Regions from separate parts of the Micropepsis pineolensis genome, predicted to be linked through region 1. Evidence: riboswitches for the same ligand, from Rfam matches in the RefSeq annotation. Region 1 holds a riboswitch; the other holds the start of a gene.
The links. A riboswitch is a leader RNA that binds a small molecule or an ion and turns the genes downstream of it on or off. The one in region 1 is predicted to bind cobalamin.
Positions count from the first base shown of each region.

Region 2: another riboswitch for cobalamin. It lies ahead of ACZ5RI_RS07925 (ribonucleoside-diphosphate reductase subunit alpha); the one in region 1 lies ahead of ACZ5RI_RS01740 (ribonucleoside triphosphate reductase).

Region 1 is NZ_AP042408.1:385,960-390,172, forward strand. Features, by position in the region: gene alaS (alanine--tRNA ligase) at 1-710, shown strand, start outside; gene ACZ5RI_RS01735 (cyclic nucleotide-gated ion channel) at 731-1,897, shown strand; cobalamin riboswitch at 2,196-2,386, shown strand; gene ACZ5RI_RS01740 (ribonucleoside triphosphate reductase) at 2,498-4,213, shown strand, end outside.
Region 2 is NZ_AP042408.1:1,771,740-1,775,952, forward strand. Features, by position in the region: gene ACZ5RI_RS07920 (ribonucleotide-diphosphate reductase subunit beta) at 1-803, opposite strand, end outside; gene ACZ5RI_RS07925 (ribonucleoside-diphosphate reductase subunit alpha) at 845-2,683, opposite strand; cobalamin riboswitch at 2,797-3,013, opposite strand; gene ACZ5RI_RS07930 (flavodoxin) at 3,334-4,008, shown strand; gene ACZ5RI_RS07935 (hypothetical protein) at 4,010-4,213, shown strand, end outside.

The DNA of each region.
Region 1 (4,213 bases):
AATATGGCGACGAGGTTCGCGTGCTGTCGATGGGCTGGGACGAGACGGCGGATAAGCCCTTCTCGGTCGAGCTGTGCGGCGGCACCCATGCCGGTCGTCTGGGCGATATCGGCCTGTTCACCGTATTGTCGGAAACGGCCGTGGCCTCGGGCGTGCGCCGCATCGAAGCGGTGACCCGGGAAGGGGCGCGCCAGTATTTCAAGCATGAGACCGCACTGGCCCATGACGCCGCCGCCGTGCTGAAGACCAGCCCGGACGAGCTGCCCCAGCGTGTCAGCCAGCTTTATGACGAACGGCGCAAGCTGGAAAAAGAACTGGCCGAAGCCAAGAAAGCCCTGGCGCTGGCTGGCCCCGCCCAAAGCGGCGGCAGCGATGTGCAGGAATTTGGCGGCATCAAAACCACCCTGCGCGTGGTGGAAGGGGTTGCGGCCAAAGACCTTAAGGGGCTGGCCGACGAAGCCAAGGCCAAGCTGGGCTCGGGTGTGGCGACCTTTATCGCGGTGGATGGCGGCAAAGCCTCGATCGTGGTCGGGGTGACCGACGACCTCACCGCCAAAGTTTCGGCGGTCGATCTGGTGCGGGTCGGCGCGGGCGCACTGGGCGGCAAGGGTGGCGGTGGCCGCCCCGACATGGCCCAGGCCGGTGGCCCCGATGGCAGCAAGGCCGACGAGGCCCTTAAAGCCATCGCGGCGTATTTAAGCGCGCTGTAACTCAAACAAAGGGGGCGGCGATGGCAAAAATGCCGCTACGCCGCAAACTTTATCTGATCCTTGAAGGCGGTCATGTCGGTGGTCCCATCGGCATGATCGTCGAGATCGGCCTGATCCTGCTGATCCTGCTCAATGTTGTGGGCTTCACGCTGGAAAGCGTGCCGTCGATCGACAAACCCTATTGGCTCGATCTGAAACTGTTCGAAGCCACCTCGGTTCTGATCTTCACCATCGAATATATCCTGCGGCTGTGGGTTTCGGTTGAAGACCCCATCCTGCAGCAAAAGGGGCGCTGGCGCGGCCGCTTTGCCGCCGCCACCAGACCGACGATGGTGATCGACTTTCTGGCGGTGGCGCCGGTCTATTTCTCGCTGCTGCTGCCAGTGCTCGATCTGCGCTTCCTGCGCATGATCCGTCTGTTGCGTCTGCTGAAAATCGCCCGCTATTCCCCGGCGCTGTCGACGCTGGGCGAGGTTATCGTCACCGAACGGCGCGCGCTGTTTGGGACCTTGCTGGTGCTGGCCTGTGCCACCATCTTCGCCGCCGCCGCCATGCATGCCGCCGAAGGCGCGGTGCAGCCCGATAAATTCGGCTCGATCCCCGCCGCGATGTGGTGGGCGATCACCACGCTGACCACGGTCGGCTATGGCGACGAGGTGCCGATCACCTTGCTGGGCCGGCTGGTGGCCGGCTTTACCATGGTGACCGGCATGGGCATTTTGGCGCTGCCCGTCGGCATCGTCGCCACCGGCTTTATCGATGCCATCCACCGGCGTGATTTCATCATCACCTTTGGCATGCTGGCCCGCGTGCCGCTGTTTCGCGATTTCGACGCGGCCTTTTTAAGCGAGGTCATGAACCTGCTCCGTGCACAGACGGTTTCGCGCGGCGGGATTATCGCCGTACGCGGATCAATATCCGGCACGCTCTATTTCATTGTCTCGGGCGATGTAGAGTTGCAGTTCAGCCATCGCGCGGTGCGGCTGCATCACGGTGATTTTTTTGGTGAGCTTTCGCTGTTGCACCACACCCAGCACAAAGCCACCATTGTGGCGCTGGATCAAACCCGCCTGTTAGCGCTGTCGGCGGAAGATTTCACCATGCTGGTGCACAAATATCCCGATCTGAAATTCCGGGTCGAGGAAGCGGCCGCCAAACACGCTAAAGCGTTCAATGCTGACGCATAAGGTGCAGCATCATTAACAAATACGCTTTGTGTTAAGACCTGTGTCGCTCAAAAAATGCGTGCATTTGAAGCAAATCTCCTACGCTTTCGATTAAAGACGCATCGATCAAACGAGAGAGACCGCGCCGCAGCAACTTAAAAGACGCTGTGACAATGTTAGACTGGCGTCATCTTTTTTTTGGTAAATTTTTTTGGCGCCAAATTCTGCTGACGAATCAGTTGGCAAGAATGAAATTCGCTTTACACACAAAAAATCCCCCCACTCGCTGTCTTGACTTACCCCCCCACCCCTCTACACCATCATTATATGGGGTTAGGGTGCTTCGGGTGACCGACATCTTGGGCTTAAAAGGGAAATTCGGGTTAAGACCGATGCTGCCCCCGCAACTGTAAGCGGCGAGTTTGTCGAGCCACTGGTGTTAACTGGGAAGGCCGACGGGACGCGTTAGTGCCGCTAAGCCAGGAGACCTGCCTTACCCCAATACGTGACTGCCCTTGGGCGGGGTGAACCAATGGCCGAACAACGGCTGCCGAAATATTCGGCGGCACGGTTCGGCGACTCTTCCCCCGCTCGGATATGATTGATCTAAAGGAAACAGCAATGTCCGCGCGAATCTCCGCCACACCGCCCCGTCAGGTCGCCAAACGTAACGGTGAGCAGGTGCCCTTTAATGCGGAGAAAATTCGCTTTGCCATTGAGCGGGCCGGTAAGGCCGCCGGTGAATTTGAAGCCGATGAAGCCGAGCTTTTAGCGATTCAGGCAGTCAAGGTGCTAAGCCACCGCTTCCCGCAGGAGCCGCCCCACATCGAACAGGTGCAGGACGTGGTCGAGCAGGTGCTGATTTCGGCCAACCATTTTGCCACCGCCCGCGCCTTTATCGTTTACCGCGAACAGCGCGCCCGTCTGCGCACCGACAAGCACACGCTGGTCGATGTCAAAAGTTCGATCAACGAATATCTCGACCGGGCCGACTGGCGCGTCAACGCCAACGCCAATCAGGGATATTCCCTGGGCGGATTAATTCTCAATGTCTCGGGCAAGATGGTCGCCAATTACTGGCTGAGCCATGTCTATCCGCCCGAGGTTGGCCGCGCCCATCGCGACGGCGATCTGCACATCCACGATCTTGATATGCTGGCGGGCTATTGCGCCGGCTGGTCGCTGCGCACGCTGCTGACCGAAGGGCTGAACGGCGTGCCGGGCAAGGTCGAAGCCGATCCGCCCAAGCATATGTCGAGCGCCATCGGCCAGATCGTCAACTTCCTTGGCACGTTGCAAAACGAATGGGCCGGGGCGCAGGCGTTCTCGTCGTTCGATACCTATATGGCGGCCTTCGTCCGTAACGACAAGCTGAGCTATGACGAGGTGCTGCAGTCGATTCAGGAACTGGTCTATAATCTCAACGTCCCGTCACGCTGGGGCACGCAGACGCCGTTCACCAACCTGACCTTCGACTGGACCTGCCCGGACGATTTGCGCGACCAGACCCCGATCATTGCCGGTGAAGAAATGGATTTCACCTATGGTGATCTTCAGGTCGAGATGGACATGATCAACCGCGCCTATATGGAGGTCATGACCCGCGGCGATGCCAAGGGCCGCGTGTTCACCTTCCCGATTCCGACCTACAACATCACGCCGGATTTCCCGTGGGAGAGCGAGAACGCCAACCGCCTGTTCGAAATGACCGCGAAATACGGCCTGCCGTACTTCCAGAACTTCGTCAATTCGGAACTGACGCCCAACATGGTGCGTTCGATGTGCTGCCGGTTGCAGCTTGACCTGCGCGAACTGCTCAAGCGCGGCAACGGCCTGTTTGGCAGTGCCGAGCAAACCGGTTCGGTTGGCGTTGTGACCATCAACTGTGCGCGTCTGGGCTATCTTTATAAGGGTGACGAAGCCGCGCTGCTGGCCAAGCTGGACGAGCTGCTCGACATCAGCCGCACCAGTCTGGAGATCAAGCGCAAGGTCATTCAGCGCCATATGGATAATGGCCTGTTCCCCTATACCAAGCGCTATCTCGGCACGCTGCGCAATCACTTCTCGACCTTAGGCGTTAACGGCATCAACGAGATGATCCGCAACTTCACCGCCGATGCCGAAGATGTCACCACCGACAAGGGCTATGCCTTTGCCATCCGCTTCCTCGATCATGTCCGTGCCAAGATTGTTTCCTATCAGGAAGAAACCGGGCATCTCTATAATCTGGAAGCGACCCCGGCCGAAGGCACCACCTATCGCTTCGCCAAGGAAGACCAGAAGCGTTATGCCGACATCATTCAGGCTGGCACCAAGGATCAGCCTTACTACACCAAT
Region 2 (4,213 bases), 1.4 Mb from region 1:
GGTCCCATGCCTTCAACCGGGCCAAGTTCAAACGCCAGATCAACGAATTTTTCTTCCAGCCCGACCATGGTTTTGGCAACGTCCAGAATGTCATCACGCACGGTTTTGGTCAGTGCGCCGGTTTCGGCATTCCAGGCGTGAAACAGTTGCGTGATGCCTTCGCAATGCAGGCTTTCATCGCGCACCGACCAGGTGACGATCTGGCCCATGCCCTTCATCTTGTTGAAGCGCGGGAAGTTGAGCAGCATGGCAAAGCTGGCGAACAGCGCCATGCCTTCGGTGAAGCCGCCAAACATCGCCAGCGTACGGGATACATCGGCCACGGTATCAACGCCGAAGGTATGCATATAATCGGCTTTATCGCGCATGGCGCTGTAGTCGCGGAAGGCTTCAAATTCGACCTGCGGCATGCCCAGCGTTTTGAGCAGCAGGGCATAGGCGTCGATATGCACCGTCTCCATATTGGTGAAGGCGGCCAGCATCATCTGAATTTCCAGCGGCTGGAAAATCGGCAGATAGCGCTTCATATAATTGTCGCCGACCTCAACATCCGACTGGGTGAAGAAGCGGAAAATCTGGGTCAGCAGATTGCGTTCGGTATCCGATACCCGGTCTGATGCCCAGTCTTTGACATCTTCGCCCAACGGCACTTCCTCGCCCATCCAGTGGATCTGCTGCTGTTTTTTCCAGTAGGCATAGGCCCACGGGTAGCGGTCAACATTATAGGTGCCAGAGGTTTGCAACAGACCAACCCGGCCGGTGCCGATCAGATCCATCGGGTTGATGTTCAGAATATCACTCATGTTCAAATCCGTATGCGTATCGTTTGTTACTGAAAGGCCGTTTACTGGCAGGCCAGGCATTCGTCATAGTTGGTGGGGCCTGTTTCGACATCAACCTTGACAGCAGCCTGCGTTTCCCCGGCAAACGCCGCGCGCTGCAGGGATTTTGAGCGGCAGTAATACAGGCTTTTGAGGCCCTTTTCCCACGCCGTCCAGTGCAGCATATGCAGATCCCATTTAGGGACATCGCTCGGGATGAACAGATTGATCGACTGGCTTTGGCAGATGAACGGCGCGCGGTCGGCGGCCAGTTCAATGATCCAGCGCTGATCAATTTCAAACGCGGTGCGAAAGGTGATCTTTTCATCCGCCGACAGACACTCCAGATGCTGAACCGAGCCTTCGGCGGCGATGATCGATTGCCACACCACCGGCGTATCAGCGCCGCGTTCGGCCAGTATGCGCTTTAGGTGCGGGTTATAGACCGAGAACGACCCCGACAGTGTTTTATGCGTATAAATATTGGCCGGAATGGGTTCAACACAGGCGCTGGTGCCACCGCAGATGATGCTGATCGATGCGGTGGGGGCAATGGCGATCTTGTGCGAGAAGCGCTCCATCACGCCCTGTTCTGCGGCATCGGGGCAGGGGCCGCGTTCTTCGGCCAGCGTGTGGGACGCCGCATCGGCTTCCGCGCGTAACTTACGGAAGATTTTTAAGTTCCAGGATTTGGCCAGGGCGCTTTCAAAGGCAATGCCACGGCTTTGCAGAAACGAATGAAAGCCCATCACGCCAAGGCCGACCGATCGTTCGCGCAGCGCGGCATAGGCGGCATTGGCCATGGCGGGTGGGGCGTTGGCGATAAAGTCACTTAAAACATTGTCGAGGAAGCGCAGCACATCTTCAACAAAGCCCGGAACGGTGGACCATTCATCCCAGGTTTCAATGTTGAGCGACGACAGGCAGCACACCGCCGTGCGCATATTGCCCAGATGGTCTTCACCCGATGGCAGCACGATTTCGGCGCACAGATTAGACGAACGCACCTTCAGGCCCAGCGCCTTGTGATGCTCGGGCAGGGCGCGGTTCACCGTGTCGATATAGAGAAGATAGGGTTCGCCGGTGCGCAGGCGGGTTTCCAGAATGCGCTGCCATAACTGGCGGGCGTTGACCTGCCGCAAGGGGGCGCCGGTCTTGGGGCTGCGTAAGGAGAAGGGCGCATCATTGCGCACCGCTTCCATGAATTCATCAGTGATGGCAACACCGTGATGCAGGTTGAGGCTTTTGCGGTTGAAATCCCCCGATGATGTACGGATTTCGAGAAATTCCTCGATCTCGGGGTGATAGACGTCAAGATACACCGCCGCCGAACCGCGCCGGAGCGAGCCTTGTGAAATCGCCAGTGTCAGGCTGTCCATCACGCGGATGAACGGAATGATGCCGGATGTTTCGCCGCAGCCCTTGACGCTTTCGCCGATCGACCGCACCCCGCCCCAATAGGTGCCAATGCCGCCACCGTTGGAGGCGAGCTTCACATTCTCGTTCCAGGTATCGACAATGCCGTCCAGCGTATCGGGCACCGCGTTGAGGAAGCAGGAAATCGGTAATCCGCGGCTGGTGCCGCCATTACTTAAGACCGGGGTGGCGGGCATGAACCACAACTGCGAAATCGCATCGTACAGCCGCTGGGCGTGCGCGGTATCATCGGCATAGGCACAGGCAACGCGGGCGAACATGTGCTGAATACTCTCGCCGGGTAACTGATAGCGGTCGATCAGGGTTGCCTTGCCGAAATCGGTCAGCCGGGCATCTCGACTGTGGTCAAGGCACAAATCCTCCGGCACGGGCTTGCCCCCACCGGCAACGGCTGCGGCCTCAATCGGGCTGACATGAACGGTCATAACGGCTTCTCCCCTCCAACGGCTCAATAATAGCGGGCAGACAGATGCGCGACGGCAAACGGCTTTGCGCCATCTGCAGCTTTCGCGCCCCATCGGGACACCCCGCCCAAGGACGAATACTGGTGCTTTCGGCAGGTCTCCTGGCTCATCCGCGGGCGCTTTAAGGCGTCCGATCTGGCCTTCCCGGCACCTCAGGCGCCAGTGACTGCTGTGATCGGACCACGCCGCTGACAGTTGCGGGGGCAGCGCCGGGCTTTCACCGGCTTCCCTCTTCGCCTCAAATTTTAACTAGATGTTGAAATCCGAGGAACCGTAGCCACAAGATAATGTTAACCGTAGCCGTTATGGTCAAGGAGTATATTTGTTCTAACTAAAAAGAATATTCTTGACGCCACTTTTCCGCTGTGCGGTGCGCCGGGCACGCCAGATGCCCGCTTCGCTTTCCATAAGCGGCAGTGCAAGATCATATAATGACAGCGTGATGTTGCTAATCATACTTCTCACGCGTCAGGTTTAACGTCTGGAATTTATGAGGCCCATTCATAGGAGTTTGCCGGATACATAGGCTAATCGCATGATCAGTCGTGCTCTATATTTATGGAAGTTTATGCGGCGGTACATTGAACTGAATAAGCATAAGGAATTGTGGCATGGCAGAACATAACGACACAGAAAAAAGCGCCAATCTTACGGATGCTAACGCTCCGTCATCCGTGGAAACGTCTCGGCGTAAGATTTTAAAAGAGACAGCAGCAGGCTTGCTGGTTGGTGGGCTTGCATCCATGTTGCCGCAAGTATCGCACGCACAAACCACCCCAAAGCCCGCAAAGACGCTGATTGTTTATTTTTCCCGTACCGGGAACACCCGTGTGGTGGCGCAGCATATTCATGGGCTGGTAGGTGGAGACATCGTCGAGATTCGCACCGTAAACAGTTATCCTGCAGACTACCGCGAAACCACCGAGGTGGCGAAAGAGGAACAACGGACGAATGCTCGCCCCAAACTGGCGAGTGACGTTGCAAACACTGGTCCGTACAGCACCGTGTTCATCGGTTATCCCAATTGGTGGGGAACTTTGCCGATGGCGTTGTTTACCTTCATGGATCACCACGATTTGTCCGGTAAGACCATTTTGCCGTTTTGTACCCACGAAGGCAGTCGTCTCGGTCGCGGACCAGATGACATCCGCGCACGGTATCCCAAAGCGAAGATCCTCGATGGCCTAGCGCTGCGCGGCGGATCTGGTGGTTATGCACGCAGTGCGGATGCCGGTCTTGAAATTGATGCATGGGTGCGCGGGTTTAAACTCGCTACAACGCGATAGTATGCGTGCAAGACTGTCTCTCGATCTTTGTCTTGTTGCACTATTGTTGTTTGCGTTTGCATATCAACTTACTGGCAATCTAGTTCATGAAGCCATTGGTACGGCTTTTGTTGCGTTTGCATTAGTTCACAACCTTATTTCGCGACGCTGGTATGCATCTATCAGAAAGGGGGCAATGCCCCCGCGTCGCGTTTTTACGACAACG